Regions from separate parts of the Kluyvera sp. CRP genome, predicted to be linked through region 4. Evidence: predicted binding sites of a transcription regulator. Region 4 holds the regulator's gene; each other region holds the start of a gene.
The links. Region 4 encodes CRP, which controls carbon source genes, mostly activating them, when cyclic AMP is high. Its sites were predicted from a motif close to ATGTGANNNNNNTCACAT; they were not measured.
Positions count from the first base shown of each region.

Region 1 (8,029 bases), 2.5 Mb from region 4:
CGAAATGGCCAGCCCAAGCCCCTTCATATTGATAAAGGTGGCAAAGTTCGGAACAAAGATCGCACAGCAGATAAACAGCGCGGCGAAGACCACCAGCATTCCGTACTGATCCCAGATACGGCTAAAGCTCAGCGACGAGCGGCGGGCGCCAGGCGTAGTAACAGTTGACATCATAACCTCCTAACTCAGGCAACGGCCTGACTGACTTTTGGCATCGCCAGGCTTAACGCCTGTTGTTCATTGGCGCTCTCGTGCAGCAACTCGCCGGAGATCTCCCCTTCACGCATCACCACAATACGGTCGGCAACGCCCAGCACTTCCGGTAGGTCGCTGGAGGCAAACAGCACCGCGACGCCGGACGACGCCAGCGCATAAATCACGTTGTAGATTTCATGCTTTGCCCCTACGTCGATACCCCGGGTGGGCTCATCAAGCAGAATCACCTTCATGTCTTCTGACAGCCAACGCCCGAGAATCGCCTTTTGTTGATTTCCCCCGGAAAGGTTCATGATCAATTGCTGAGCGCCCGGCGTTTTGATATTAAGAGCCTGAATGTGATGGTCGGCGTTAGTGGCCTCCCAATCGTTGTTGATGAGACACCCCGCATGGATATGCTTGCGGCGGGCGCTAATATTGATATTGTCACGCACGGAATGGACCGGGATGATCCCCTCAGCTTTACGATCTTCGGGGCACAGCATCATCCCCGCGCGAATCGCCTGCGCCGGTTTGTCGATAGTGACTCGCTCACCGTCGATGAAAATCTCACCGCCGGTTATTTTCGTCCCGCCGAAGATCCCCTTCATTAGCTCGCTACGTCCGGCACCCACCAGGCCGAACAGACCCACGATTTCACCGCTGCGAACGGTCAGCGAAATCGGCGTGCGCACGCCCGGCGCTTTCACCTGCGATAGACGCAGACGCTCTTCACCGTACTGACGCGGCTGCCAGCCATAGATATCGCCAATGTCACGCCCCACCATCGCCTGCACCAGACGATCGTGGCTCACCTCCATCATATCGGCAAAGGTACAGACATAGCGGCCGTCTTTAAACACGGTGATGGCATCGCTCAGCGCGAAGATCTCTTCCATGCGGTGAGACACATAGATGATCACTCGCCCCTCTTTGCGCAGCTCACGGATGACCCGGAACAGGTTGTCTATCTCGCGCGCGGAAAGTGAACTGGTTGGTTCATCAAAAGCGATGACCTTGGCGTTACGCGCCAGCGCCTTGGCAATTTCGACCATCTGCCATTGGCCAATCGATAGATACTTCAGCGGCGTATCGGGATCGATGTCCAACCCCAGATGTTCAAGCTGGATACGCGCTTCATAGTTCAGCAGTTTGCGGTTAACAATACCGCCGCGACTCGGCAATTGGCCAAGATAGATATTTTCCGCCACGGTCATTTCCGGGACGAGATGCAGTTCCTGGTAAATAATCGCGATACCCGCGTTCAGCGCCGCAGTGGTATCAGCAAAAGAAATCTCTTCTCCGCGCAGCGCCAGCGTGCCGGACGTCGGGGCATAGTTACCGCTAAGAATTTTCAGCAGCGTCGACTTGCCCGCACCGTTCTCGCCCATCAGCGCATGTACCTGGCCGCTATAGCAATCAAAGCTAATATCGGACAGCGCCTTTACGCCGGGGAAAGTTTTGCTGATACCGCGGAAAGAGAGATAAGGGGTAGACTGTTGCATCGCAACCTCCACAATGACACGATCCTTCTCCTCCCGCCTGGCGGGAGGAGAACCAACAGGACTCAGAGGCCTTTTTTCGCCAGCTCTTCTTTGAAGTTGTCGCGGGTAATCAGCACGACATCCGTCACCGCAGTAAATTTCGGTGGTTCTGCGCCTTTCTCCACCCAGTTGTAGAGCAGCTCGCTGGTTTTGTAGCCGTGAATGTCCGGGCTCGGCAGCAGCGAGCCAAAGAAGCCGGTAGCCTGCGCTTTTGACAGTTCGTTCACCGCATCCACGCCGTTAATGCCGATACCGATGACGTTAGCCGCTTTGAATCCCTGACCTTCCGTTGCGCGTACGCCGCCGAGCACGGTGTTGTCGTTCATGCCAACAACCAGCCACTGCTTCACTTCCGGATGCTGTACTAACAGCGAGTTACCGGCATCGAACGCGCCGGGTATATCATTCGATTTGGTGGGCACCTGATAAATCTGCTTTTCCGGGAAACCGGCTGCCTTCAGCGCGTCCATAGAACCCGACGTACGGCGGCGCGCGGTATCCAGTTCGTTGGCGGTAATGGCCATCACGCCGGTGGTTTTCACGTCCCAGCCGCGTTTTTGCATCTCCTTATACAGCTCCTGCCCCTGGCGCGCGCCAATTTCGCTCGCCGCCATCATCACCAGCGGCACATCATCCATCGGTTTGCCTTTGGCGTTGACGAACTGATCATCGACGGTGATAACCTTCATGTCGTAGCCGCGCGCTTTCGCCACGATAGCGGGCCCTAATTTTGGATCTGGCGTACAAATAACAAAACCTTTGGCCCCACTGGCCGCCAGGCTATCAATAGCATTGAGGGTTTTCTCACCGTCCGGAACGGCAATTTTAATCACATCAAAACCAAGGTCTTTGCCGGCTTTATCGGCAAATTTCCATTCCGTCTGGAACCAGGGTTCTTCCGGTTGTTTTACTAAAAAACCAAGCTTTAAATTCTCGGCCATAGCCGATTGTGACATAACCGCCGCCAGCCCGATGGCCGCCAGCGCTTTCGTAAATTTGTGCATGGTTAACTCCAGCCTTAATGTTCTTTTATGTAGGGAAAATCAGACAAACCATTTAAATCGGACATAAAACAAAGTATTAGCTGCACAATTAACAGCGTTAACTATGTTGAAACATTAATAGCCAGGAATTAACCATTCAGAAGAGAGCGCCATCACACCCCTGAATTACAGTAAGGTGATGCATAGATTCAGCAGATAAGTACATATAAAAAACGCGAATTGTCAGACAATTCGCGCAGAGAGAATAGCTTATTTATCTATATCCTCAGCGAAGATATATCTTTCTCTGAGGTGGCCGATTAATTACCAGCGGTAATAAATATGATCGGCGTGGTCGCGCACCGGCGCTTCATCGCCCAGCAGACGTGCCGCGACGGTAAAGGCAAAGTCAAAGACATGACCGAATCCTTTACCGCTAATCAGATTGCCGTCTTCAACCACCGGCGCATCAACGTATTCCCCGTTTTTCACGTCCTGCCACAGATCACCGGAGCAGACATAGCGACGGCCTTTCAGCAGATCATTGCCGGCCAGCACGCGCGCAGCGGCTGAGCAGATTGGGCAGATCAGTTTGCCCGCGGCATCGTGGGCAGCCACAAAATTAATCACGTCTTTGTTCGCCGCCAGATTCACGCTCCCCTGCGGGCCACCCGGCAGGACGACAGCGTCGTACAGGGTATCAAGACGTTCTGCCAGCGTGGCGTCAGCCACCATCGGGATATCGTGATAACTCACCACCGCGCGTGACTCAGCGCACGACACCAGCTCAACACCAATATGCAGACGGCGCAGGATATCGATAGTGACAATCGCTTCCCCTTCTTCAAAACCCGGGGCCAGCAGTACAGCAACCTGTTTCATTTTAACTCCTGTAAATTAATATAAACGAATCCCTCCTGGTGACGAATGGGGAAGGATTTGGCGTACTCGTCATGACGCGAACATAATCCTCTTGCCGGCCATTATCAAAAATGATCTAAAACAAATTTGCCATCATTCTAATATTGGGGAGCCGACATATATCATGATATATAAATAAGAATTATTATTCGCGATGCACTATTGATAGCAAATAATGCGTAACGCGCCTATCTGAGCCATCGTTATCCGGTTGAAAATCAGAGTTAGATCACACTTCCTGATGTACGTAATGCAACATAGAATTCGTATGTTAACAAAGCCTTACGCAGAGTATACCGGAAAGTTACATTCTCTATAATTCATAGGGTTACGAAAATAATATTTTGCGAATTAAGATATTAGCAATATAGGTTGTAACGAAACGTAAAAAGCGGCTCATGAGAGTTTTCTTATACCAAAACTAAGAGTATTCTTTTTTCTGAACACAAGAGGAATTATATCTTTTGTTCATGGTTGAAGACTACGAGTAATATGTAGTTACACTCCAACGCGTAAATAGCGCATGGTTAGCGGCTATTAAGATACTATGCGGTATCACGCGTATCGTTCCTACCAGTAATAAGGATATTTGTATGGCAGTTCCAGGAATGGTTCAAAAGCTTAATGCTCAGATGAATCTCGAATTTTATGCATCTAATCATTATTTGCGTTTGAGCGAGTGGTGCTCAGAACATCGACTGAATGGTACCGCGACGTTTTTACGTTCACGGGCACAATCCAGCGTAACGCAAATGATGCGTGTGTTCGATTATATGAAAAAATCTGGCGCTTATCCGGTCGTGAAAGCTTTTGAAACCCAAGAAGATAAGTGCGCCACCCTCGAAGATCTTTTCCTGAAAACCATTGAAGATCACGCGCAGCGCAGCTCTACGCTGTCTGAGTTGACTGAACAGGCAAAAGTGCTTCATGACGATAACACCCTGAGTTTCCTCAACGCACTGGAAGAAGAGCAGGAACAGGATGGTATCTTGCTGAAGACCATTCTGGATGAAGTGCGCAGCGCGCGTAAAGCGGGCCTCTGCATCCAGCAAACGGACCAGCATCTGCTGAACATCGTTAACCAACAGCAGCATTAATTACGCAACAAGGGCGGCCATGGCCGCCCTTGTTCTTTCTGAACTTAGTCCTGAGGACGTCAATTCCGGATCAGTGCGTCGCATCCTGTGGCGTAAACTTCAGCTCAATCAGCGCAATCGCTTTCTGAATCGCCCGCAACGTTACCGGATCGGCCCCCGCCGGATGAGTGGTAAAGTCAATCGCTTTCAGCTGGGTAGCCATCTTTTCACGAATTTCAACTGGCGCGATAACATCGATAACGTCGAGGATCTGTTTGATAACGAGTTGGCAGGCGACAACGTCGGAAACCAGTTCATCGTTCGGGGTGAGGTTCTGAGACATTTTTTGCTCCTGTTTTGCGGAGCGTAATAGTAACCTACTTTTGCTGAAGATAAAAAAAACCTGCCGCAGCAGGTTTTTTTATCAGAACATAGCGCCTGGCGGTACGTCTTTGAAAGTCTTGCAATAGTTCTCGAACATGCTTTTGAGGATTTTACGCATGCGCTGTTTCATGTTGATGCTCCGGTTTTTGTTATGCAGGTGTTATTGTCTTTAGGTACATAATATGAGCACCATCACAAAAATCAACCATTTTGAGAGTTAAATCACATAATAATTATCATACATGTTAAATTTACAAAGAAATTGTTATGAAAATCTGTCACTTGCAGCATCTACAAAATCTATAAATTTTACGTATTAATTTGATAGGGTAACGCAACGATGAATGAGCCTCTCCAGGCCCAGGCGAGCCGTGGGGTATCCCCTGCAGCGCTGCTTGTGGCCGGTGCATTCTTTATGGAGTTCCTCGATGGGACGGTGATTGCCACCGCCCTGCCAGATATGGCGAAAACCTTTGGCGTGGAAGCCGTCGATCTTAATATCGGCATTAGCGCCTACCTGATCACGCTGGCCGTACTCATACCGGCCAGCGGCTGGATAGCGGACCGCTTCGGCGCGCGCACCATATTCAGCCTCGCGCTCGCCATTTTCACCGTCTCTTCCGTATTTTGCGGCCTCGCCACCAGCGCTCACGGTTTCGTGGCCATGCGTATTCTACAAGGCGTAGGCGGCGCGCTGATGGTTCCTGTCGGGCGGTTAGCCGTCCTTCGTACCACGCCAAAACACCTGCTCATCACCGCCATTGCCACGCTCACCTGGCCCGCGCTGATTGCGCCGATTATCGGGCCTCCGCTGGGTGGATTTATTACCAAAGTGGCCGACTGGCGCTGGATATTCTTCATTAATGTCCCGTTGGGCATTATCGCCATCCTGCTGGCGTTGCGGATTATCCCCAACATCCGCGACGATGAGCGGCGGCCATTCGATCTACCGGGTTTTCTCGCCACCTCGGTGTCAATGGTGAGCCTGGTCTACGCGATGGAACTGCTGGGCGCAGAGAAGATGCAGGGCGGCTTAATCATCACGCTACTGCTGCTTGGCAGCGCCACTTTTTACTATGCGCTGTCCCATTTCCGCCGCAGCCCGGCGCCGATGATCCGAATGGATGCGCTCAAGGTGCCCACTTTCCGCGTCACGATGTACGGCGGTTCATTGTTCCGCGCTTCCATCAGTGCCGTACCGTTCCTGCTTCCCCTACTCTTTCAGGTCGGTTTTGGTATGGATCCGTTCCACTCCGGCCTGTTGGTGCTGGCGGTGTTCGTGGGCAACCTGACGATTAAGCCGGCCACCACTCCGCTCATTCGCTGGCTGGGCTTCCGCCGCCTGCTGTTGATTAACGGTGCGCTGAACGTGCTGGCGCTGGTCGCCTGCGCCTTCCTGACACCGCAGACGCCGGTATGGGTGATTATGCTGGTACTGTACCTCGGCGGCGTGTTCCGCTCGATTCAATTTACCGGCGTCAGCACGCTGGCGTTTGCCGACGTACCCTCACCGCAAATGAGCTATGCCAACACGCTGTTCAGTACCGCCAGCCAGCTGGCGATTGGCCTGGGTATCACACTCGGGGCGATTGGGATTCGTATCGGTGAGAAACTCAGCGCCGTACTGGATCTCAGCGCGGTACCCGGTATCAGCTTCCGTCTGGCCTTTGTCTTTATCGCGCTGATTTGCCTGGTGGGGATGATAGATACCCTGCATCTGACGCGAGACGCGGGCAGCGCGGTGTCGAAGAAAGCCAAAGCCTGAGTTCACGGCATAAAAAAACCCACGCCAGAGCGTGGGTTTTTATTAGAAAGGAGAACGTCTGACTTACGCCAGGATCTCGCGAACAAAGGCTTCGATTTCTTTGTTCTGGCAGTTTTCAAAGAAGCATTCCTGGAAACGCTGACCGGAGACGGCAGTTTTCACCAGCGCCGGGTCGATAGCGCGCAGAGTATCCAGATAGTTCTCTTTCACCACCGCCGCTTTAACCTGGTTCAGGATACCGGCGTTACGAACCTGAGGTTCTTTACGCTCTGGCGGGTAGCCTTCACCGTTACGACCGGTGAACGCTTTTTCAAACATATAGCGAACGTTCAGTTCCGCACCCCAGCCAAAACCTTTGGCGAAGGCCAGAGACAGCGCGTTACCGTTGTTGATCTGGGCAAACAGGAAGGCGTCTGCTGGATCCAGGCAGTAGCCACAAACAACGCCCGGGTGGATGTTCAGGGACATCAGCGCACCCTGACCGGTACCACAGCCAGTGACGACGAAATCTACCGCTTTAGAGTTCAACAGGATGCTGGCCATGATACCCAGGTGAATGTAGGTCAGGTGATGATCGTTTTCATCGCTCATGCCCACGTTGTAGACCGGGAAGCCTTTTTCATCGGCAACGGCTTTTAACTCATGATGAATAGTCGCGTTCTTGCTGGCCTGGCTGTTTTCCATCATCAGTGCAATTTTCATTCTTTCCTCTCCTGAAAGCTACGCGGGATTTCCCGCAGTCGTTCGATTACGTTACAGTAACCTTACTACCAGACAAACGCACTTTCAAATTTTATGAAAAATGGTTTTACTTTTTACTGAGGCGGTCACACTTTTGGCCTATGCCGGATAGATAAATCATTACATAAACCATTATTTTTTTACTGTTACCAGGCCACACGGTGGTCTAAACTGACTTAAGGGCAATAATGGGCCCACAAAATATACGCTATTAAATGGATAAAATAGTCTTCGCAAAGGAACTGACTTGTGACACAGAACTGCCGATCTCTTCGACGCGGGCTGGGTCTCCTTGTTCTACTGACCCTGTTGCTCGTTTGCACGACTCGCGCTCTTGCCGTACCGCCACAAAAAGTCAAAACGGCTTCCACCGTCCCTGTCTGGATACTCGATGCCGATAATTTTGAATTCTGGCGCGAC
Region 1 covers NZ_CP082841.1:4,214,332-4,222,360, forward strand. Annotated here, with positions in the region: gene araH (L-arabinose ABC transporter permease AraH) at 1-171, opposite strand, end outside; gene araG (L-arabinose ABC transporter ATP-binding protein AraG) at 186-1,700, opposite strand; gene K7B04_RS19985 (arabinose ABC transporter substrate-binding protein) at 1,763-2,743, opposite strand; gene K7B04_RS19990 (DJ-1/PfpI family protein) at 3,047-3,604, opposite strand; gene K7B04_RS19995 (non-heme ferritin-like protein) at 4,237-4,740, shown strand; gene K7B04_RS20000 (DUF2766 family protein) at 4,811-5,062, opposite strand; gene azuC (stress response protein AzuC) at 5,144-5,233, opposite strand; gene K7B04_RS20010 (MFS transporter) at 5,444-6,868, shown strand; gene K7B04_RS20015 (RpiB/LacA/LacB family sugar-phosphate isomerase) at 6,932-7,570, opposite strand; gene K7B04_RS20020 (HD domain-containing phosphohydrolase) at 7,859-8,029, shown strand, end outside.
Region 1: a site for CRP is predicted at 5,314-5,331, ahead of azuC (stress response protein AzuC). Genes of this name have one in related genera too.

Region 2 (8,029 bases), 2.2 Mb from region 4:
CTCTTCGGCTTTTTCCAGCGGGATATCGCTGCCTTTTTTACCAATGGCAACCACCAGCTCAATTTCATAGTGATAGTTGTCGGTCTGCGCCGGGTAGGCCAGGTTCAGGGTTTCGCCCGCGGCAACGGGGACCACCGCATCGGCCGGTTTGCAGAAGAAGAACGGCGGTTCGCGATCTGGATCAAAGCCCATTTCACGGGCGTGAGCGGCATAGTTACGGCCTACGCAGTAAACGCGGCGTACCGGGAACTGCTCATCGCTGCCAACAACCGGAATCGCTACCGGGGCCTGGGGTTCAAATACGTATTTGCTCATTTTTCTTCTCCTGATTAATAGCGTGCTTCGCGGAACAGACCCAGGGCTTCCTGGACAGGTCTATCCGAGAAGCTGAATAGCACGGTCTCTTCTGGCGTGTTGAACGACACGCTGTGCCAGGTTGGCACAACAAAAATATCTTTCGCTTTAAAGCTGAAGGTCTGCTCACCGATGGTCACTTCGCCGCTGCCTTCCACCACGTGGTAGATGGTGCTGTCGGTGGTCCGCGCCTGACGCGACTGGAAGCCTTTCGGCAGCAGTTGCAGGAAAGCGCCCATCGACGGCATCGGGTAGCCGCCGGTGACGGGGTTGACGTAACGCATCTTGTAGCCATCCCACTCGTCGGCCTCGCCCAGACGCATCAGGTCATGCAGAGCCTCGCGGCTGCGGTCATAGCGATAGTTGAAAATCGGCGATGAGTTGCCCACCTGGTGACGCAGCGGCAGCATGTTGGCGGCGTAGCGCGGCAGGTAATCGCCCTCTTTACGCGTCACCGGCTGCTGTTCCTCCGGGTAATCTTCGGCAAAGCCGCAGCCGAGATAGTTCACCAGCGGCAGGTCAAGACCGTCGAGCCAGATAACCGGTTCGTCGCCCGGATTGCCGTGGTCGTGCCAGCGCCACTGCGGGGTGAGGATAAAGTCGCCGGGGCTCATCTGGGTGCGCTCTCCGTCCACGGCGGTAAACGCGCCATGACCTTCCACCACAAAACGCAGCGCCGACTGGTTATGGCGATGGCTTGGCGCCACCTCGCCCGGCATGATCAGCTGCAGGCCCGCATACAGCGACGAGGTAATCGATGACTGACCGCGCAGGCCGGGGTTTTCCAGCACCAGTACGCGGCGCACCGCCTCTTTCGCGCCAATCAGCGTGCCGCTTTCCAGCAGCAGCGGGCGAATTTCCTGGTAGTTCCAGTAGGCCGGAGCGCAGTTGGCGTTCGGCGTTTTAGGCACCAGGTGATGCAACGATTCCCACAGCGGCGTCAGGTTTTGCCCGGAAATGTGCTGGTAGAACTGTTGGCGATCGTGTTTTACATCCGCGGTCATTATTATTCTCCTTAACTTTTCACCGCGCCCATAACGGGCTGCGATTCGGGTACTCGGGATGACTGGCGTACGACCAGCGTCAGCAATGTCAGCATGACGGCGCTAACGGCGGCCGGTACGGCAATCACAAAAAACAGGGTGTCGAATGAGAAATTCATCGCCATCATCATGCCGCCGGAGACCGAACCGACGATGGCGCCACAGCGGCCAATGGCGTTGGACCAGCTCACGCCGGTGGCGCGGCTTTGCGTGGGATAGAGCGTCGCGGTCAGCGCGTTAAGCCCCACCTGCGACCCGCTGATACCGATGCCGGTGCCAAAAATCGCCAGCGCCATCAGCCACAAACCGTTTTCGCTCAGGCCAATCATCACAATGCATACCGCCCCCAACGCATAGCTGACGGCCAGCACCCAGAAAGGATTGAATTTATCCATCAGTACGCCCAACAACAGCGCGCCCAGCGTACCGCCGACCTGGAACGCCGCCGTCACCCACGAGGCGTGTTGCAAATCGATACCACGATGGTTCAACAGCGTCGGCATCCAGCTCGAAAGCAGGTAGATGATCAGCAAACTCATAAAGAACACCACCCACAGCATCAGCGTGATGGTGAGCTGACGCCCGGCGAACAGTTGGCTGATGCTGCCCTTTTGCGTGGCGGCGGGCTCATCCAGCCAGAACTCGGTGTCTTCGTAGCGCTCACCGGTCATGGCACTGAGCGTACGGCTGATTTGTGCTGGCGGACGCTGACGACGGACCAGCCAGCGCGGCGACTCCGGCAGCGCGACCAGCAGGCCGAAGAACAGCGCCAGCGGCAGCACGCCGCCCAGCACCAGAATGCCGTGCCAGCCAATCACCGCCACCAGCTGCGCGCTGACGATACCGCCGAGCGCCGAACCGAGGGTAAAGCCGCAGAACATCAGGGTGACCAGCGCACCGCGACGGCGGGACGGCAGATATTCCGAGGTCATAGTAATGGTGTTAGGCATCGCGCCGCCGAGGCCGAGGCCGGTTAAGAAGCGCAGTACAATTAACATTTCCAGATTGGGCGAGAAGGCTGACAACAGGCTGAAGAGGCCGAACAGCGCGACGCACCATTCAATCACCCGTTTACGCCCAAGCTTGTCGGAGAGCGGGCCACACAGCAGCGCGCCTGCGGTCAGGCCCAGCAAACCGGCGCCAAACAGCGGGGCAAGATCGGCGGCGCTCAGTTGCCAGTGTTCACGAATGGCCGGGGCGATAAAGCCGATGGCGGCGGTATCAAACCCGTCCATCATCACCACCAGGAAACAGCAAATAATGACGCGCCACTGCATCGCGCCGATAGGGGCGGCGTCGATTAGCGCCTGAAGTTCACGTCGTTGCGTCATAGGGAGGGCCTCGGTAAATGCAGGTTATCCATTTCGCCGTTCGCGCGTCTGGCCCGAACGGCACAGGGTAAGATGTTTCTTTTTTTGCTTTTATGTTGCCATTTTGTGATAAGAGAAATGAGTTGTACAATGGCATTTCATGCTTAACCATAACCAGGAGGTTATACCTGATGGCGGACTGGACGCAGAAACTGAAGCTACATCATTTGCATATCCTGGTGGCGCTCGGCGAGCAGGGAAATCTCACCCAGGTGGCGAAAAGAATGCACATCACGCAGCCCGCGCTGTCGAAGTGGCTGACCCAGTTTGAGGAAGAGTTGGGTCTGACGCTGTTCGAGCGACACAGTAAAGGGTTACGTCCGTCGGAAGGCGGCAAGCTGCTGCTTCAGCACGCCCAGCGGCTAATCAACGATATCGAACGTTCACAGTTTGAGATGGAGCGCTTTAAGCAAGGCGGGCTGGTTGGCAGCCTGAAAATTGGCTGCTCGCCGGTGGCCACCGACTGCGTTTCCCAGGCGATTTTCCCACTGCTGGCCGAAATGCCGACGCTACATCTGAATATTGAAGAAAAGGTAATGACGCCGCTGCTGCATGATTTACAGTCCGGCGTGGTGGATGTGGTGGTGGGGCGTATCGGCGGCCGGGCGCTGGAACTGCCGCTGAACTATGAAGTGCTGTATACCGAACCGGTGTGCTTTGTGGCGCGCACCGACCATCCACTGGCGCGCCTCCCCAGCCTGACCTGGAACGATCTGGCCCCGTGGCGCTGGATAGTCTGGCCAAACGGCACGCCCATCCGCCAGAGTATCGATAATGCGCTGGTGGAAAACGGCGTGATGTTGCCGGAAAATACCATCGAATCGGCGTCCATGAACATCAGCGTTAACCTGCTGCAAAGCAGCGATATGATTTCGATTCTCTCCTTACGTCTGGCCGAACGCTATCAACGTCAGGGACAGCTCTCGATTCTGGCGCTGCCGCGCATTGAGCAGAAAGGCAGCGTTGGCGTATTCTGGCGCAAGAAGGATCTCCCGTCGCTGGCGCTGAGCCGTTTTCTCCACTTTTTATCGCATCCGGTACACCATGAGGGCTAACCTGCGGACAGATGGCTGATGTTCCGCTTATCTATATCAGCTATGCTCAGATTTCATGTTGTGATCGGTAGCACATTTCAGGGTTTAATTGTATGATGAATGCATTCCACCAAAGGTGAATCCCATGCTCAAATCACTGAATATTATCTGGCAATACCTGCGTGCATTCGTGCTGATTTACGCCTGCCTTTATGCCGGAATTTTTGTTTCTTCGCTGCTGCCCATCACCATCCCCGGTAGCATTATCGGCATGCTTATCCTGTTCGTCCTGCTGGCGTTGCAAATTCTGCCCGCCAAATGGGTCAACCCCGGTTGCTACGTGCTTATTCGCTATATGGCGCTGCTGTTTGTGCCGATTGGCGTTGGCGTGATGCAGTATTTCGCGCTGCTCAGCGCGCAGTTTGGCCCGGTGGTAGTCTCCTGCACGATCAGTACCCTGGTGGTGCTGGTCGTGGTGAGCTGGAGCTCACATCTGGTACACGGGGAACGTAACGTCGTTGGGCAAGAAGAGGCGAAAAAATAATGCTCCATTATATATGGTGGTCGCTGCCGCTGACCCTGGTTGTCTTTTTTGCCGCCCGTAAGCTGGGCGCGCGTTTCAAAATGCCGCTGCTCAACCCGCTGCTGGTTTCTATGGTGGTGATTATTCCGTTCCTGATGCTGACCGGCATCCCGTACGACCACTATTTCAAAGGCAGCGAAGTACTGAACGACCTTCTGCAACCGGCGGTGGTCGCCCTCGCCTACCCGCTGTACGAACAGCTGCACCAGATTCGCGCGCGCTGGAAATCCATCATCACTATCTGCTTTATCGGTAGCGCGGTGGCGATGATTACCGGCACCACCGTGGCGCTGATGATGGGCGCATCGCCGCAAATTGCCGCCTCTATTCTGCCGAAATCGGTCACGACCCCGATTGCGATGGCGGTGAGCGGCAGCATCGGCGGTATTCCAGCCATAAGCGCGGTGTGCGTGATTTATGTCGGGATCCTCGGCGCGGTGTTTGGCCATACGCTGCTGAATCTGATGCGCATTACCACTAAAGCCTCACGCGGCCTGTCGATGGGCACCGCGTCGCACGCCCTCGGTACCGCCCGCTGCGCGGAGCTGGACTACCAGGAAGGGGCGTTTAGTTCACTGGCTTTGGTCATTTGCGGGATTATTACCTCGCTGATCGCACCGTTCCTGTTCCCGATTATTCTGGCGGTCGTGGGATAAAACGAGACAAATCACACATTTTTGGTTGAGATTGCATGCGTTGCACTAGCAATGAGATATTGATCACTTATTGTCGCGTTCGTGCCCCGTACACTACGATCCCATTACATTGTTATGAGGCACAACGCCATGCATCCACGTTTTCAATCTGCTTTTACGCAACTGGCGGCAGACCTGCAGACCGCTATCGCTCCGCTGTTAGCCGATCCGCACTTCCCTGCCCTGTTAAGCGCCGGGCAGGTCTCATCGCTGCAACAGGCGACGGGGTTGGACGAAGACGCGCTCGCTTTCGCGCTCCTGCCACTGGCGGCCGCTTGCGCCCGCGCAGACCTCTCTCACTTTAACGTTGGCGCGATTGCCCGCGGTGTCAGCGGCACCTGGTATTTCGGCGGCAACATGGAATTCCTTGGCGCGACCATGCAACAAACGGTTCATGCCGAGCAAAGCGCCATCAGCCATGCCTGGCTGCGCGGTGAAAAAGCGCTGCAAGCGATTACCGTCAACTACACGCCGTGCGGCCACTGCCGTCAGTTTATGAACGAGCTGAACAGCGGACTGGCGCTGCGTATCAATCTGCCGGGCCGTCAGCCACACACGTTGCAGGATTACCTGCCGGACGCCTTTGGCCCGAAAGATCTGGAGATCAAGACCCTGCTGATGGACGCACAGGATCACGGTTATCCGCTCGAGGGCGACGCACTGGCACAGGCTGCGATTCGAGCCGCGAATCAGAGCCATACCCCGTACAGCCAATCGCCGTCTGGCGTCGCGCTGGAGTTACGCGATGGCACCATTTTCAGCGGCAGCTACGCTGAAAACGCCGCGTTTAACCCGACGCTGCCACCGTTGCAGGGCGCACTGAACCTGCTGAGCCTGAACGGCTACGACTACCCGGATATTCAGCGCGCCATTCTGGCAGAACGCGCCGACGCGCCGCTGATTCAGTGGGATGCCACCGCCGCAACGCTGAAAGCGCTCGGCTGCCACAATATCGATCGCGTTCTGTTGGCATAACCCAATAAGCGCAGCGCCATCAGGCTGACTGGCGCGGATTGCCGGATGGCGGCTTTGCCTTATCCGGCCTACAAACGGTAATCCGCCTCCGTTGTCTAATTTCCCCGCAATTAAACGATGGTTTCTTGCGCTTGCCCGACGGGTAAAGTAGCCTGATGTCTCCCTCGTCCACGGTTGAGCCAAGTTCATGTTAAAGCGTGTGTTATACAGCCTGTTAGTCCTGTGCGGCCTGCTGCTGTTGACCGTGCTGGGTCTCGATCGCTGGATGAGCTGGAAAACAGCGCCCTACATCTATGACGAGCTGCAAGATCTCCCCTACCGTCAGGTGGGTGTGGTGCTCGGCACCGCGAAGTACTATCGCACCGGCGTGATCAACCAGTATTACCGTTACCGTATTCAGGGTGCCCTTAACGCCTACAACAGCGGCAAGGTCAACTATCTGCTGCTGAGCGGCGATAACGCGCTGCAAAGCTATAACGAACCGATGACCATGCGCCGCGATCTGATCAAAGCTGGCGTGGCGCCGGAAGATATCGTGCTGGATTACGCCGGCTTCCGTACGCTCGATTCCATCGTCCGTACCCGTAAAGTGTTCGACACCAACGACTTCATCATCATTACCCAGCGCTTCCATTGCGAACGCGCGCTGTTTATCGCCCTGCATATGGGCATTCAGGCGCAGTGCTATGCGGTGCCATCACCGAAAGATATGTGGAGCGTTCGTCTGCGTGAATTTGGCGCCCGCTTTGGCGCGCTGGCCGATCTTTACCTGTTTAAGCGCGAGCCGCGCTTCTTAGGCCCGCTGATCCCGATTCCTGCCCAGCAGGAAGTACCGGATGATGCGCAGGGGTACCCGGCGGTAACGCCGGAGCAGCTGCTGGAACTGCAGAAGAAAAAATCCTGATAACCTCAACGCTTAAACGTAAAAAAGCCCGGTTCAAACGCCGGGCTTTTTGCCTAATGTATATGTTATTTCTTACGCGCGTATTTCAGTGAATCCAGCGCCACCGCGAAGATAATAATCGCGCCTTTGATAATGTACTGCCAGTACGGGTTGACGCCGATATAGGTCAGACCGTAGTTGATAACGGTGAAGATGATAACACCGGTCACCACGCCGAGCACCGTACCCACGCCACCGCTGAATGAAACCCCACCCACCACGCAGGCCGCGATAGCATCCAGTTCGTACATAAAGCCGAGGTTGTTGGTTGCTGAGCCGATACGACCCGCTTCCAGCATCCCGCCGAAGGCGTAGAACACGCCTGACAGCGCATAAATCACCAGCAGGTTCAACGCAACGTTCACACCGGAGACTTTCGCCGCTTCCGGGTTGCCGCCGATAGCGAAGATGTTTTTACCAAAGCGAGTCTTGTTCCACAGGATCCAGACAAACCCAACGGCAATCAACGCGTAGAAGGTAATGTACGAAAGGCGGAAGCTACCGAGTGCGACAAACCCTTGCGTGAAGGTCGAGAAGCCGCTGTCAAAGCCGGAAATCGGCGACGCGCCCACGAAGTCGTAGTACAGGGAGTTAATGCCGTAAACGATGATCATCGTACCCAGCGTGGTGATGAACGGCGTCACGTTCAGGTAAGCGATGATAATCCCGTTAATCAGGCCGATCACCGCGCCAATCGCGCAAACAATCAGGATGACTACAAAGATTGGCATGGTCGCCATTTCCGGGAAAACCTTGTTGGCGTTTTCCATCGACTGCAACAGCGTCGCGGCAATCACCGCCGCGAGGCCGACCTGACGACCCGCCGACAGGTCGGTACCCTGGGTCACAATCAGCCCGGCAACGCCGAGGGCAATAATAATACGTACAGAAGACTGAGTCAGGATGTTACTAAGGTTCAACAAACTTAAGAAAGTTGGGTCCTGGATAATAATAATAGCCAGCAGAACCAAAAGAACAACGTAAATACCGCCATCTTTCAGATAAGTGAGAAAGCTTTTTTTATTTAACGCA
Region 2 covers NZ_CP082841.1:4,528,951-4,536,979, forward strand. Annotated here, with positions in the region: gene K7B04_RS21525 (fumarylacetoacetate hydrolase family protein) at 1-315, opposite strand, end outside; gene gtdA (gentisate 1,2-dioxygenase) at 330-1,358, opposite strand; gene K7B04_RS21535 (aromatic acid/H+ symport family MFS transporter) at 1,370-2,728, opposite strand; gene K7B04_RS21540 (LysR substrate-binding domain-containing protein) at 2,899-3,822, shown strand; gene K7B04_RS21545 (CidA/LrgA family protein) at 3,947-4,345, shown strand; gene K7B04_RS21550 (CidB/LrgB family autolysis modulator) at 4,345-5,040, shown strand; gene cdd (cytidine deaminase) at 5,170-6,054, shown strand; gene sanA (outer membrane permeability protein SanA) at 6,242-6,958, shown strand; gene mglC (galactose/methyl galactoside ABC transporter permease MglC) at 7,024-8,029, opposite strand, start outside.
Region 2: a site for CRP is predicted at 5,092-5,109, ahead of cdd (cytidine deaminase). Genes of this name have one in related genera too.

Region 3 (8,029 bases), 1.4 Mb from region 4:
AACGGCAACCTGCTGGGGCCGGCTATTCGTCTGCAGCAGTGGACTCCTGCCACGGTCAAAATTCAGAATATGCTCCCGGAAGAGACCACCGTGCACTGGCACGGTCTGGAAGTGCCAGGTGAAGTCGATGGTGGCCCACAGGGGATCATTCAGCCCGGTGCCAGCCGCACGGTGAGCTTTACGCCGATGCAGCGAGCGGCGACCTGCTGGTTCCATCCGCATCAGCACGGTAAAACCGGGCATCAGGTCGCGATGGGGCTGGCTGGACTGGTGCTGATTGAGGATGAAGACAGCCAGAAGCTGATGCTGCCTAAGCAGTGGGGTATCGACGATATTCCGGTGATTATGCAGGACAAAAAATTCACCGCGGCGGGCGAGATTGATTACCAGCTGGATGTGATGAGCGCTGCCGTTGGCTGGTTTGGCGATACGCTGCTGACTAACGGCGCGCCGTTCCCGCAGCATGCGCCGCCGCGGGGCTGGCTGCGCCTGCGCCTGCTCAACGGCTGTAACGCGCGCTCGCTGACGCTGACTATCAGCGACAAACGCCCGATGTATGTGGTGGCGAGCGACGGCGGCCTGCTGGCCGAGCCGGTAAAAGTGAACGAGCTACCCATGCTGATGGGCGAGCGTTTTGAAGTGCTGGTGGATGCGCGCGATGGCACAGCATTCGACCTGGTAACGCTGCCGGTCACCCAGATGGGGATGGCGGTTGCGCCGTTTGATAAGGCCGTACCGGTGCTGCACATCCAGCCGATCGGTATTCCCGGCTCTGGTACGCTGCCGGATACGCTGGCGAAAATGCCCGCGCTGCCGTTACTGGACGGCCTGACCGAGCGTAAGCTCCAGCTATCGATGGACCCCATGCTCGATATGATGGGCATGCAGGCATTGATGAAGAAATACGGCAATCAGGCGATGGGCGGAATGGATCATGGCGACATGATGGGCCACGGCGGTATGAAAATGGACCACGGCAATATGGGCCACATGCAGCACGGTGAAGGCGGGTTCGATTTCCATAATGCCAATAAGATCAACGGTAAAGCCTTTGATATGAATCAGCCGATGTTCGCGGCGGAAAAGGGCAAGTTTGAGCGCTGGGTGATTTCCGGCGAGGGCGACATGATGCTGCATCCGTTCCATATTCACGGTACCCAGTTCCGCATTTTGCGGGAAAACGGTCAACCACCGGCGACGCATCGCACGGGCTGGAAAGATACGGTGCGCGTGGAAGGCGGCGTGAGCGAAGTGCTGGTGAAGTTCGATCATGAGGCCCCGAAAGATCAGGCCTATATGGCGCACTGTCACCTGCTGGAGCATGAAGATACCGGCATGATGCTGGGCTTTACCGTCTAGCGAGAAACCGGGTAGTGGCGACGCTACCCGGTAACGGCTGAAGGGCGATACAAATTTGCGTCGTATCAAATGGATAAATTAAATATATACTCGTGTGGCTAACAATTAATCACGAGGTGAACATGTCTCTCTTTGGTAAGGTTCTGGCAGCGTCTTTGGTCATGATGGTGGCGGTGTCAGCACAGGCTGACATGAAGATGGAACGTAAAAACATTCCCGAGCTGAAGTTGAGCATCGAGATCCCGCAGGCGTTCACGCCGATGCCTGACGATATGGCAAAAATCAAATACCCGTCAGAAAACCGTCCGCAGGTTATTTATAGTGATGAACGTGGAAAAGCATCCTTGGGGGTGAGTAACGGACGTCACGCGCTGCCCGCAGATAAGCTCGATGTGGCAAAGGACGCGACGCTGAAAATGCTGAGTAACTATAAGCCGCAGGCGGAATCCGTGACGGTTGATGGGCATAAAGCATGGTTGATTACCTTCCGCTCTCAGGCGGCGGATACGGACATTCTGAATATGCTGCTGGTGGCGTCTGAAAACGATAAAGCGGTTCAGGCGGCATTTAATATGACGAAAGATCTGGTGGGGCAGTATCAGGAGGCGGCCAGGGCGTCGCTGCTGTCGATTAAGTTTGATAAATAATTGCGTATTTCCCCGGGCCACAAAAAGCGCGTGACCCGGGAGTGAGGATGCCGACCCAAGGGTCGGCATTTTATTTACTTCGCGTCGTCAGGTAACGCGTAGGCCACGATGTAGTCGCCCATTTTTGTGCCAAACGAACCGTGACCGCCCGCGGAGATGACCACGAACTGCTTGCCATTGACCTCATAGGTCATCGGCGTCGCCTGGCCGCCTGCTGGCAGACGTCCTTGCCACAGTTTCTCACCGTTGCTCATATTGTAAGCGCGCAGGTAGTTATCGGCGGTTGCAGCGATAAACAGCACGTTACCGGCGGTGGAAATCGGGCCGCCCAGCATTGGCATCCCCATGTTGAACGGCAATGGAATCGGCAGCGGGAACGGCAGGCTATCCTGCGGCGTACCCAGACGTTTTTTCCATACCACTTCATTGGTTTTCAGATCCAGCGCGGAGATATAACCCCAGGCTGGCTGTTTGCACGGCAGTCCGAACGGAGAGAGGAACGGGTTCAGCGTCACGCCGTACGGCACGCCATACTGGGGCTGGATACCGGCTTCGGTACCGCTACCTTTCGCGTCCTTCGGCTGCTCCATCGGGTTGCCTGGGCCGCGTGGAATCAGTTTAGAGACGAACGGCAGCGCCATCGGGTTGGCAATTGCCACCTGACGGTTCGGATCGACGGAGATACCGCCCCACTCAAACATCCCCAGGTTACCCGGGAACACCAGCGTGCCTTGCTCGGACGGCGGGGTGAAGATGCCTTCATAGCGCAGCTGATGGAACATCACGCGGCACACCAGCTGGTCAAACATGGTGGCGCCCCACATGTCTGCACCGCTCAGGTCTTTCTTCGGACGGAAGCTCAGGTCAGAGAACGGTTGGGTTTTGGTGACGTAGTCGCCTTTCGCTGCGCCCTGCGGGACCGGTTTTTCCGGTGCCGGGACGACCAGCTCGCCGTTACGGCGATCCAGCACGAAGATGTTGCCGGTTTTGGCCGGTGCGTAGATAACCGGTACGTTTTTGCCATCGACGGTGATGTCTGCCAGCGTCGGCTGGGACGGCATATCCATGTCCCACAGATCGTGGTGAACGGTCTGGTAGCTCCAGGCAAGTTTACCGGTGGTGGCGTTCAGCGCCACAATGGAGCTGGCAAAGCGTTCCTGTTCCGGTGTACGGTTGCCGCCCCAGATATCCGGAGTAGTAACGCCCATCGGCAGGTAGACCAGGTCCAGCTTCGCATCGTAGGCCGCGGGTGCCCAGGAGTTCGGCGAGTTGAAGGTATAATGCTGGCCGGGTTGCGGAAGGGCGTTAGGATCTTTCGCGCCCGGGTCAAAGGCCCACAGCAGTTTGCCGCTGTTGACGTCGAAACCGCGAATCACGCCAGACGGCTCACGGGTTGAGAAGTTGTCGGTAACCGCGCCGGCAATCACAATCACTTTATCGGTGATGATCGGCGGTGAAGTCGGTTCATACATCCCTGGCGTGGTAACCGGCATATCGGTTTGCAGGTTCAGAATGCCTTTGTTTGCAAAGGATTCACACAGCTTACCGGTCTCGGCGTTGAGGGCAAAAATTCGGCCATCGTTCACCGGCAGAATAATACGGCGCGGGCAATCGGACACCACGTCAGGCGAGGCGTTTGCCGCCGTCGCTTCGTGATAAGACACGCCGCGGCAGGTCACGTGCTGGAAGCTCGGGTCGGTGCCTAACTGCGGGTCGAAGTGCCATTTCTCTTTCCCGGTGGCCGCATCCAGCGCGAACAGACGCTGGTGGGCGGTACACAGATAGAGCATGTCGCCAATCTTAATCGGCGTCACTTCATTGGTGATTTCACCCGGATCGTTTGGCTGCTTCAGGTCGCCGGTGCGGAACACCCAGGCTTCCTTCAGGTTATGCACGTTCTCAGCGTTAATTTGTTTAAGCGGCGAGAAGCGCTGGCCTTCCTGGTTACGGCCATAGGCGGGCCAGTCCTGGTCTGCAATCTTTGAGATAGGCTCTGCTGGCGTGGCGTCGGCGCTCAACGTGCCGTTCACTTCTTGCGGGTCATGGAATCCTGCCCACGTGAGAATAGCGGCGCTGATCAACAGTGCCACCACCAGTGCGCCAACGGCACCGCTGGACGGCACGATCAGGCGACGCCAGACGAACGGCAGAATCAGCCACACGCCGAAGATGACCAGCACGTCGCTACGCGGGGTGAGCGCCCAGAAGTCGAAGCCGACTTCCCACACGCCCCAGATCATGGTGGCGACCAGCAGTACCGCATACAGCCACAGCGCCGAACGTTTACCGCGCCACAGCAGCGCGGTAACGCCTAGCATCACCAGACCGGCGACCGGGTAATACCAGGAGCCGCCAACGGCGACCAGCCAAGCTCCGCCAATCAGAAGATATAAACCACAAAAAGCCGCAAAGAGGGTGGTTAACCTCGCGAGCAGTCGTGGTTGTTGGTTTTTTGTTTCAGCCATAGAAAGGTGTCCGTTTGTTTGTTAATTATTGCTTTCATTTGATTATAGGATTTAACAAGTGTGATCGAAATCACAAAATGAGCTTTATTATCGAATTAGCCGCATTAATCGTTTTGCTGGTATACTTTCTCGCTTGCTGATCAACCTCGCGGCTCTGGGTTAACAGGTTGAGTGATTTACATTTAAAATCATGTGGTTAGTTAAATGAAACATACTGTTGAAGTGATGATCCCGGAAGCGGAGATCAAAGCGCGTATCGCCGAACTGGGTCGTCAGATTAACGAGCGCTATAAAGATAGCGGCAGCGAAATGGTGTTGGTGGGTTTGCTGCGCGGTTCATTCATGTTCATGGCCGATCTGTGCCGTGAAGTGCAGGTACCGCACGAAGTCGATTTTATGACGGCATCCAGCTATGGCAGCGGTATGTCGACCACCCGCGACGTGAAAATCCTTAAAGACCTGGATGAAGACATTCGCGGTAAAGACGTGCTCATCGTTGAAGACATTATCGACTCGGGCAATACCCTGTCGAAAGTGCGCGAGATTCTCGGCTTGCGTGAGCCGAAGTCGCTGGCGATCTGTACGCTGCTGGATAAACCTTCTCGCCGCGAAGTGGACGTGCCGGTTGAGTTTGTCGGCTTCTCCATCCCGGACGAATTCGTGGTCGGTTACGGTATCGACTACGCGCAGCGTTACCGCCATCTGCCGTATGTCGGCAAAGTGGTGCTGTTAGACGAGTAATGCGTGGGTGCCTGATGGCGCTTCGCTTATCAGGCCTACGGCGCAGGCTTGTAGGCCGGGTAAGGCGTTAGCCGCCACCCGGCAATCCCTGCACTACTTATGATTGATATGCTTTAACTTGAGGTTGGAAATCCCGTGGCGGTAACGCTGCTCCAGGGTTTCGCGGCTGGTGGCGGTCACATCGAGATCGCGCAGCAGGCCGTCATGAATACCGTAGGCCCAACCGTGAATCATCACCTTCTGGCCGCGCTTCCACGCAGACTGCATGATGGTGGAGTGCCCCAGGTTATACACCTGTTCCATCACGTTCAGCTCACATAACGTATCCAGACGACGTTCCTGCGGCATCTCGCCCAGCAATGAACTATGTTTGAACCAGATATCGCGGATATGCAGCAGCCAGTTGTCGATTAAGCCCAGCTCCGGGTTCTCTACCGCCGCCTGTACGCCGCCGCAACCGTAGTGGCCGCAGATAATTATGTGTTCAACTTCCAGTACATCAACGGCATACTGCACCACGGAAAGGCAGTTGAGGTCAGTGTGGATAACCAGGTTTGCCACGTTACGGTGAACAAACAGCTCACCAGGCTCAAGACCGGTGAGACGTTCGGCGGGAACGCGGCTGTCGGAACAGCCGATCCATAGAAAGCGCGGTTTTTGCGCTTGCGACAGTTTCTCAAAAAAACCGGGATCCTCTTCTATCAGCATCTTTGACCATAGTGCATTGTTGCTGATGAGTGTATCTATGTCGTTCATGGAAGCGGTAACCCAGTAATTTTCGTTGGGTTAATATAGGGCAAGTCCTGATTTATTAAAACCCAATATCAAGTATCGGAATGTAAGGTAAGCGAAAATCTATGACCATTGCACTGGAATTAGAGCAACTGACGAAGACCTATCCGGGCGGTGTGCAAGCGCTGCGTGGGATCGATCTGAAAGTGGAAGCCGGAGATTTTTACGCGCTGTTGGGGCCGAACGGCGCGGGTAAATCCACCACTATCGGCATCATCAGCTCGCTGGTGAATAAAACCTCCGGGCGCGTCAGCGTCTTTGGCTACGACCTGCAAAAAGACGTGGTCAACGCCAAGCGTCAGCTCGGGCTGGTGCCGCAGGAGTTCAACTTCAACCCGTTTGAAACCGTGCAGCAAATTGTGGTGAATCAGGCTGGTTATTACGGCGTTGAGCGTAAAGAAGCGGTTATTCGCAGCGAAAAATACCTGAAGCAGCTCGACCTGTGGGAAAAACGCAACGAACGCGCGCGAATGCTCTCCGGCGGGATGAAGCGCCGTCTGATGATCGCGCGTGCGCTGATGCATGAGCCGAAACTGCTGATCCTCGATGAGCCGACCGCGGGCGTGGATATCGAACTGCGTCGTTCAATGTGGGGATTCCTCAAGGATCTCAACGATAAAGGCACCACTATTATTCTCACCACTCACTATCTGGAAGAAGCCGAAATGCTGTGCCGCAATATCGGCATTATTCAGCGCGGCGAGCTGGTGGAAAACACCTCGATGAAGGCGCTGCTTTCCAAGCTGAAATCGGAAACCTTTATTCTCGATCTGGCGCCGAAAAGCCCGCTGCCGAAGCTTGAAGGTTATCAGTACAACCTGGTCGATACCTCAACGCTGGAAGTGGAAGTACTGCGCGAGCAGGGGATTAACAGCGTCTTCAGCCAGCTGAGCGCCCAGGGCATTCAGGTGCTGAGTATGCGTAACAAAGCGAACCGTCTGGAAGAGCTGTTTGTTTCGCTGGTTCATGAAAAACAAGGAGATCGCGCATGATGCAGCTTTATTGGGTCGCGCTGAAAAGCATCTGGGCGAAAGAGATCCATCGCTTTATGCGTATCTGGGTGCAGACGCTGGTGCCGCCGGTTATCACCATGACGCTGTACTTTATTATCTTCGGCAACCTGATCGGTTCACGTATCGGTGAAATGCACGGCTTTACCTACATGCAGTTTATCGTGCCGGGCTTGATTATGATGGCGGTTATTACCAACGCTTATGCCAACGTGGCGTCGTCGTTCTTCAGCGCTAAGTTCCAGCGCAATATCGAAGAGCTGCTGGTTGCTCCGGTGCCGACGCATGTGATCATCGCCGGTTTTGTCGGCGGTGGGGTCGCTCGTGGTCTGTGTGTGGGCATCCTGGTGACGGCGGTTTCGCTGTTCTTCGTGCCGTTCCAGGTGCACTCCTGGGTCTTTGTGGCTCTGACATTGATCCTGACGGCGATTCTGTTCTCTCTGGCTGGTTTGCTGAACGCGGTGTTTGCGAAAACTTTTGATGATATCAGCCTGATCCCGACCTTCGTGCTGACGCCGCTGACCTATCTCGGCGGCGTGTTCTATTCGCTGACGCTGCTGCCGCCGTTCTGGCAGGGGCTGTCGCACCTGAACCCGATCGTCTATATGATCAGCGGCTTCCGCTACGGTTTCCTCGGCATTAACGATGTGCCGCTGGCCACCACCTTTGGCGTGCTGGTGGTGTTTATCATCGCCTTCTACATGCTGTGCTGGTATCTCATTCAGCGCGGGCGCGGTCTGCGCAGCTGATTGTGCGTAATTTCCCGGCAGACAGCGTCTGCCGGGAAGTATTCTTTGACAGTCATCACCCCTCTTTATCAATCACTCCGCTAAACTACTTGCCTGCTAAGGAGGCAAGCTATGTTAGGTTGGGTGATTTCCTGCCATGACGATCGCGCACAGGAACTGCTGGATCGTCTGGAAAAAAAGTTCGGGCCGTTACCGCAATGTCGGGCGGTAAATTACTGGCGTGGATTAAGCGCCAATATGCTGAGCCGGATGATGTGTGACGCGCT
Region 3 covers NZ_CP082841.1:159,979-168,007, reverse strand. Annotated here, with positions in the region: gene cueO (multicopper oxidase CueO) at 1-1,359, shown strand, start outside; gene K7B04_RS00800 (hypothetical protein) at 1,482-2,006, shown strand; gene K7B04_RS00795 (glucose/quinate/shikimate family membrane-bound PQQ-dependent dehydrogenase) at 2,081-4,471, opposite strand; gene hpt (hypoxanthine phosphoribosyltransferase) at 4,676-5,212, shown strand; gene can (carbonate dehydratase) at 5,306-5,968, opposite strand; gene K7B04_RS00780 (ABC transporter ATP-binding protein) at 6,070-6,996, shown strand; gene K7B04_RS00775 (ABC transporter permease) at 6,993-7,763, shown strand; gene K7B04_RS00770 (PTS sugar transporter subunit IIA) at 7,875-8,029, shown strand, end outside.
Region 3: a site for CRP is predicted at 4,530-4,547, ahead of hpt (hypoxanthine phosphoribosyltransferase). Genes of this name have one in related genera too.

Region 4 (8,029 bases):
GTACCAATCGACATGGTGATCCCGCTGACCAGCCCCAGTACGAACATGGCGGCGGAGAACAGCGCCAGGCTATGGCTGGTCATCAGACCAATGACCGCCAGCACCATCAGGATAAAGCCAAAACGCAGCTGCGTTTTCAGCGGAACGATTTCCATCAACCAGGCGTTGAGGAAAATCGAGATCAGGATCCCAGCGTTCAGGAAGGTAAAGGTGTTACTCATGCTGGAAACGGGCAGATTGAAGTAATCGGCGATGTTTCCCATCACCATCCCGGTGACGATCACCAACGCACCGGTAAGGGCGTAGGAGAAGAAGCTGATCCATGTGAGCTTGATACGATTGCTGTTAGTCATGACTGGCCTGTGAATAGTTGTGTAAAGCGCGTTGACACTGCGCTGAGCGGGCAGATTTTAGTCACTGAGGTGATGTATTCATAGTTTTATTACGCAAACGTTGGCGTATTACACTTTTAATTGTGATCTGGATCACAAAATCAAGCTCGTGAATTCTTACCCTGCTCATTATGAGCGTTACATCCGCGTAAACTTTGGTAAAGCACTGGCCTGAGGGGCTATCCCTCTTTAGAATCAAGCCACTCGCTTTCTCTACTGCACCTGTTAAAGGAATTCTCATGCTCAAATCAACTCTGGCGGCCGTGGCGGCTGTTTTTGCTCTCTCGGCGATGGCTCCTGCGGCTTTTGCAGCCACTACGAATCCGCACGTGCTGCTGACCACCTCTGCAGGCAATATCGAGCTGCAGCTGGATAGCCAGAAAGCGCCGGTTTCCGTTGAAAACTTCCTGAACTACGTTAATAGCGGTTTCTACAACAACACCACCTTCCACCGCGTGATCCCGGGCTTTATGGTGCAGGGCGGCGGCTTTAACGAGCAGATGCAGCAGAAGCAGCCTAACGCGCCGATCAAAAACGAAGCCGACAACGGCCTGCGTAACACCCGTGGCACCATCGCGATGGCGCGTACTGCGGATAAAGATAGCGCAACCAGCCAGTTCTTCATTAACGTGGCCGACAATGCCTTCCTTGACCACGGCCAGCGTGATTTTGGCTACGCGGTATTCGGTAAAGTGGTGAAGGGCATGGACGTGGCAGATAAAATCTCCCAGGTGCCGAGCCACAACGTTGGGCCGTACCAGAATGTGCCGACCAAACCGATTGTGATCCTGTCGGCGAAGGTGCTGCCGTAAGTCAGGCCGGGCGGCGTCAGGCATGAGGCTGCCGCCCGTATCGCTAAAGCACTCCACACTCGGTAGAATGGCGGCAGATAAATGACCGGAGCCGCCATGATCCTGCTGATTGATAATTACGATTCCTTTACCTGGAACCTCTACCAGTATTTTTGCGAACTGGGGGCCAGCGTGGTGGTCAGACGTAACGATGACATCACCCTTGATGACATCGAGCAGCTGGCGCCTGAAAAAATCGTGATCTCACCCGGCCCCTGCACGCCGGACGATGCCGGTATCTCTCTTGATGTCATCCGCCACTACGCGGGCATCCTTCCTATCCTCGGTGTTTGCTTAGGCCATCAGGCCATCGCGCAGGCGTTTGGCGCGCGTATCGTTCGCGCACAGCAGGTCATGCACGGCAAAACGTCGCCAATTACCCATCAGCAGCAGGGCGTTTTTCGTGGTTTGAATAACCCGTTGACCGTGACCCGCTATCACTCTTTGCTGATTGATCCCGATACGCTGGCCGACTGCTTTGAGGTTACCGCTCGCAGTGAAAGCGGGGAAATCATGGGCATTCGTCATCGCGAGTGGGATCTGGAGGGCGTTCAGTTCCATCCGGAAAGCATTCTTAGCGAACAAGGGCACCAGCTACTGGCCAACTTTCTCCAGCGATAGTAGTTGCTATGATGTGATTTTTTATGCATATTTTGTGGATAGATTTTCACACTCATTGCTGCATCGTTTGAAGAAGGGCATGACATGGTAAACAAACAACCTGCGATCACCCGCGCGACCTTCGATCAGGTCATTTTGCCAATCTATGCACCGGCGGAGTTTATTCCGGTGAAGGGAAAAGGCAGTCGCGTCTGGGATCAGCAAGGCAAAGAGTACGTTGATTTTGCTGGCGGTATCGCGGTGACGGCGCTGGGCCACTGTCATCCGGCGCTGGTTGAGGCGCTGAAAACCCAGGGTGAAACCCTGTGGCACACCAGCAACGTGTTTACCAACGAACCGGCGCTGCGTCTGGGCCAGAAGCTGGTTGACGCCACATTCGCCGAGCGCGTGGTGTTCATGAACTCCGGCACTGAAGCCAACGAGACCGCCTTTAAACTGGCGCGTTACTACGCTTCAACCCGCCATAGTCCGTATAAAACCAAAATTATCGCCTTCCATAACGCCTTCCACGGGCGCTCGCTGTTTACCGTCTCCGTCGGCGGTCAGCCAAAGTACTCCGACGGTTTCGGCCCTAAACCTGCCGATATTGTTCACGTGCCGTTTAACGATCTGCACGCGGTGGAAGCGGTGATGGATGACCACACCTGCGCGGTGGTGGTGGAGCCGATTCAGGGCGAAGGCGGCGTGCAGGCGGCGACACCTGAATTCCTCAAAGGGTTGCGCGACCTGTGTGACAAGCATCAGGCGCTGCTGGTCTTTGATGAAGTGCAGAGCGGCATGGGGCGTATCGGTTCACTGTTTGCTTACATGCACTACGGCGTGACGCCGGACATTCTGACCAGCGCTAAAGCGCTGGGCGGCGGCTTCCCGGTCAGCGCCATGCTGACAACCAACGATATTGCCAGCGCTTTCCACGTCGGTTCGCACGGCTCTACCTACGGTGGTAACCCGCTGGCCTGCGCGGTCGCCGGTGCGGCCTTCGATATTATCAACACGCCGGAAGTGCTGAACGGCGTCAATGCTAAGCGCGAGCGGTTTGTTCAGCATCTGCAACAGATTAACGCGAAATACGATGTCTTCAGCGATGTGCGCGGGATGGGGCTGCTGATTGGCGCCGAGTTGAACGCGAAGTACAAAGGCCGCGCGCGCGACTTCTTGTATGCGGCAGCGGATGTCGGTGTGATGGTATTGAATGCCGGCCCGGACGTGATGCGCTTTGCCCCCTCGCTGGTGGTGGAAGAGGTGGATATCGACGAAGGTATGCAGCGCTTTGCCCAGGCCGTCGCGAAAATTGTTAGCTAGTTTGCCGCTTTAACCAGCCGCCGTGCCGTGGGCGCTGGCGCCAGGCCACCGACGAAATAGTGTGCATGGTGTTCAGGTGCCCCAGAATTCGCTGGAGATGCTGTTCCATGGTGCTTAACGGCCCGTGGGACAGTGAATCCGGCGCTTCCATAATGTTGACCTCGCCACTGCTCCCCGCTTCATCGTATTCCAGACGCTGCTGACAGCGTTGTAGAGCAATCTCACACGACTCCAGGTACTGCTGCGCCAAATCAGGCGTCAACATATTGTGCTCGCGCGCCAGCGTCGTCATGGCATTGATGTGCTCGACGATAAACTGGCTGTGGGTCACCCACAGTTTCATATCTTCAAGATAACGTGAATTAAAGCCCGGCTCCTGCATCGCCTGGTTCAGCGTGTTGTACAGCGTGTTGTGTGCCTGGTTGACGCGCATGCGCTGGTAGGCCAGCTTCGGTGCCTGTGGGTCGGGGCTGAGGATCAGGCGGATAGCGTCCTGATCGGCCTCCAGCGCCGCCTGGGCGTTCTGGCGCAGCTGGCCGCTCTGCCACTGCGGCCATAGCCAAATCATGCCGCCAAAGGCGATCAGGCAACCAATGATGGTGTCGATAAAGCGGGCGACAATAAACTCTTCGCCATTAAGCGTCAGGATTTGCAGGGTGTACACCGCGGTGATGGTAAAGCCGACGGTCGCCCAACCGTAGCTGCGACGAATAATCAGGTAGCTCACTAACGTCACTATCAGCATGCCCGTTAGCGCCCAGCCCTGCGGCGTGTGGAAGTGCAGGGCCACGGCGGCAATCACCAGACCGGCAAGGGTACCCGCTGCTCGGTGGAAAATTCGCACCCGGGTCGCGCCGTAACCGTTTTGTGTGACCAGCAGCACCGTCATCAGGATCCAGTACGGTTTCGGCAGGTGCAGCGCCGCGCCCATCAGGCTGGCGATGCTCAGCATCACGCTGAGACGCGCGGCGTTACGCAGGGCGGGAGAGCGCAAAGAGAGGTAGCTTTTTAACGCCGGGAACAGCGGCAGACGGCGTTCTTTGTCGGCCATCAGGTTACGCGGGTACAGCGGGCGCTGGGAGCGTAGCACGCGGGCAATGCGGCTGAAGTGCCAGGCACAGAACTGACCCACCGGGTTATCCGGGTGCTGGTCGGCAATTTTCTCCAGCGCGCCAATCTGTTTATCCATGTTGAAGCGGGTAGGGTAGCGGTGATAGAGAATATCGTCCGCCAGCACGCGCAGGCGTGCGGCTACCGTCTGGGCATTCCAGCGGATTACCGCTTCCGCATGGCTGCGTTCAACCAGCTTCTGCACCTCTTCCGGCTGATGCAGGCTGACGGAGATATGCTCCTGCAAATCCAGCCCAACCTGGAAAGCGCGCAGCAGCCGCTTGTAGTCATTGTGCTGGTTCGCCGCCAGCATGTGCAGTTGCTGGTAGCACTGGGAAATCAGGTCCACCACCTTTTGCTGGCGAGTCAGCAGCGGCGGCAGCGCGGTGGTGGGATCGGTATGCTGGGTGAGCAAGCTGTATTTGGCTTCGCAGTAGTCGGCAAGCTGACGGTAAAGCAGGCTGAGCGACTCGCGTAGCGGCTGCTCGCGCCACATCCAGAACCACCACCAGTTGAATAGCCCGTACCATAATGTCCCCAGCGCATAGATCAATAATGGCTGCCAGATGGGCATATTCCCTGCCAGGCTGAGGGTAAAAATGGAGGCAATTAGCGAGGCGGGCAGCAGTCGTCCGTGTAGCGCGCTGATCTCTGCCGTGACGCCAAGCAGCAGCGCTAGCCCGGTCAGAATCAGTGGCAAAGGCACATCGCGCGCCAGCAGCAGCTGAACGGCGAGACTACATCCGGCGAACAGGCAGCCGCCGATGATCAGACGCTTGAAGAAACGCTTATGCGGGGTATCAAGCCCGGCAATGTTGCAGCAGGCGGGCACCAGCGAGAACAGCAACCCCTGCTGGAGGTGGCCGAGCAGTAGACCAATGGCAACGGGCAGACACAGCACCAGCGTTTGCCGCAGTGCATAGTTGACTTCCGGGTGGTAAATCAGCCTGCGCCACATAGGGGGAAAACAAAAACGGCGTACTGCATGACGCAATACGCCGTTTGGGCTGGATTAGCGGGTACCGTAAACGACAATGGTTTTGCCGTGTGCGGAGATCAGGTTCTGATCTTCCAGCATCTTCAGGATACGGCCCACGGTTTCACGAGAGCAGCCGACGATCTGGCCGATTTCCTGACGGGTGATTTTGATCTGCATCCCGTCCGGGTGGGTCATTGCGTCAGGTTGTTTTGCCAGGTTCAGCAGGGTCTGAGCGATACGACCGGTGACGTCGAGGAACGCCAGGTTGCCGACTTTCTCAGAGGTAACCTGCAGACGACGCGCCATTTGCGAAGAGAGACGCATCAGGATGTCCGGGTTAACCTGGATCAGCTGACGGAATTTTTTATAAGAGATTTCAGCAACTTCACAAGCGGTTTTTGCCCGTACCCACGCGCTGCGTTCCTGGCCTTCTTCAAACAGGCCTAACTCACCGATGAAATCGCCCTGGTTGAGGTAAGAGAGGATCATCTCTTTCCCTTCTTCGTCCTTGATGAGTACTGCCACTGAGCCTTTTACGATGTAATACAGCGTCTCTGCTTTTTCACCCTGGTGAATCAGCGTGCTCTTCGATGGGTACTTATGAATATGGCAATGAGACAAGAACCATTCGAGAGTCGGGTCTGTTTGCGGTTTGCCAAGCACCATGCGCGGTTATCCTCTGTTATAAGCTCTTCCCGGCGGCAAAAGCATTGCGGCCACCGGTTGCAATAGTATCCTTCCCGTTACCTGGGAAGTCGGCTGTCGAATACTGTCGCAGCCTGTAATGTGATGTCCTCTGCATACATGCAGTACGTTTATGTATTACCGTAGCATCCTGACTGTTTTAGCATAGCTTTAGCCGTGTGTCTCCTGGTGTCTCGCTTCAGCATGACGTCGATCGCCTTCCATTGCGAGAATTGTTATGTGCGCGTAATCTGAGAAGAAAATTGCAACCTTGGAGTTAAAAATTATGCAAGCGCGTGTGAAATGGGTTGAAGGGCTGACCTTCCTCGGTGAGTCCGCTTCTGGACACCAGATCCTGATGGACGGCAACTCTGGCGATAAAGCGCCAAGCCCAATGGAAGTGGTGCTGATGGCCGCGGGCGGCTGTAGCGCCATCGACGTGGTGTCTATCCTGCAGAAGGGCCGCAACGACGTGACCGACTGCGAAGTGAAGCTGACCTCCGAGCGTCGTGAAGAAGCGCCGCGCCTGTTCACCCACATCAATCTGCATTTTATCGTCACCGGTAAAGGGCTGAAGGATGCGGCGGTTTCCCGTGCGGTGGATCTGTCTGCCGAGAAGTACTGTTCTGTTGCGCTGATGCTTGAAAAAGCGGTGAATATCACCCACTCCTACGAAGTGATCGAAGGGTAATTCCTCGCACGCAGCGAATCCCTCGCCCCTGTGGGGTGAGGGTTCGTGCATTAGTTTCGCCCTTCCATCATACGCTGCACCAGCGGTGTCATGATCAATTCCATCGCCAGCCCCATCTTCCCGCCGGGAACCACCAGCGTATTCATATGCGAGATGAATGAGCCTTGCAGCATGGCCAGTAGCCACGGATAGTCGATGTTGTCGAGATTGCGGAAGTGAATCACCACAAAGCTTTCGTCCAGCGACGGAATGCCCTTGGCGGCAAACGGGTTAGAGGTATCGACCGTCGGCACGCGCTGGAAGTTGATATGGGTGCGGGAGAACTGCGGCGTGATGTAGTTGATATAGTCTTCCATCGAACGCACCACGGAATCCATCACCGCTTCGCGGGAATGTCCGCGTTCGCTGGTGTCGCGGATCATCTTCTGGATCCACTCAAGGTTAACGATTGGCACCACGCCGACCAGTAGATCGACGTGGCGGGCGACATCATGCTGTGGCGTCACTACGCCGCCGTGTAGCCCTTCGTAGAACAGCACGTCGGTCGGTTCTGGCAGCGGCTGCCAGGGGGTAAACGTGCCGGGTACCTGATTCCACGGTACCGCTTCGTCGTAGGTATGCAGATATTTACGCGACTGCCCTTTACCGCTCACGCCATAGTCGCGAAAGGTTTGTTCCAGCAGGCCGAAGTCGTTGGCATCCGGACCAAAGTAGCTAATATGGCGGCCCAAATCACGGGCTTTACGAATGGCCATATCCATTTCCGGACGGGTATAGCGGTGGAAGCTGTCGCCTTCCACTTCTGCCGCGCGCAGGTTGAGTTGAGCAAAGATTTTACGGAAGGCGAGGCTGGTGGTGGTGGTCCCCGCGCCGCTGGAGCCGGTAACGGCAATAACCGGATGTTTGGCAGACATGCGAATAACTCCCTGAAAAGACGACAAGGGAAGCGTGGTAAACGCCTCCTGCCGTTAGAGTATAGTTAACCGCGAAATTGGTTACGGGGCATGATGTTGACGGTCTCATGAAGCTCAGACCAGACCAGCACCGCTTCGCCTGTTTGTAGCTGGTGTTTTACGTCGGCGACCTTTTGCGCAAGTGAACGTTCATATTCACCATAATCAGTGCCTTCGCGCAAGACAAAGCTTTCAATCAGGTTGTCCAGCGTCTCCGGGTCGATATCCTGCCAGGGAATAATCATGCTTTTGCTCCCAACCAGCGCATCAACCAGGCGGGAATGCGTTTTTCCAGCCACATTTCCGGGTGGCGCAAAGTGCCGCCGATAAAACCTACGTGACCACCGTATTCCGTCAACTGGTACTCCACGTTCTCCGGCAGCTCTTCCTGTGCGGGGATGGAGTGGTGATCCATAAACGGATCGTCCTTTGAGTGGATGATCAGC
Region 4 covers NZ_CP082841.1:1,558,214-1,566,242, forward strand. Annotated here, with positions in the region: gene tsgA (MFS transporter TsgA) at 1-353, opposite strand, end outside; gene ppiA (peptidylprolyl isomerase A) at 632-1,204, shown strand; gene pabA (aminodeoxychorismate synthase component 2) at 1,301-1,864, shown strand; gene K7B04_RS07205 (aspartate aminotransferase family protein) at 1,949-3,166, shown strand; gene K7B04_RS07210 (YccS/YhfK family putative transporter) at 3,159-5,234, opposite strand; gene crp (cAMP-activated global transcriptional regulator CRP) at 5,289-5,921, opposite strand; gene K7B04_RS07220 (OsmC family protein) at 6,226-6,630, shown strand; gene K7B04_RS07225 (phosphoribulokinase) at 6,681-7,544, opposite strand; gene K7B04_RS07230 (YheU family protein) at 7,610-7,828, opposite strand; gene K7B04_RS07235 (hydrolase) at 7,825-8,029, opposite strand, start outside.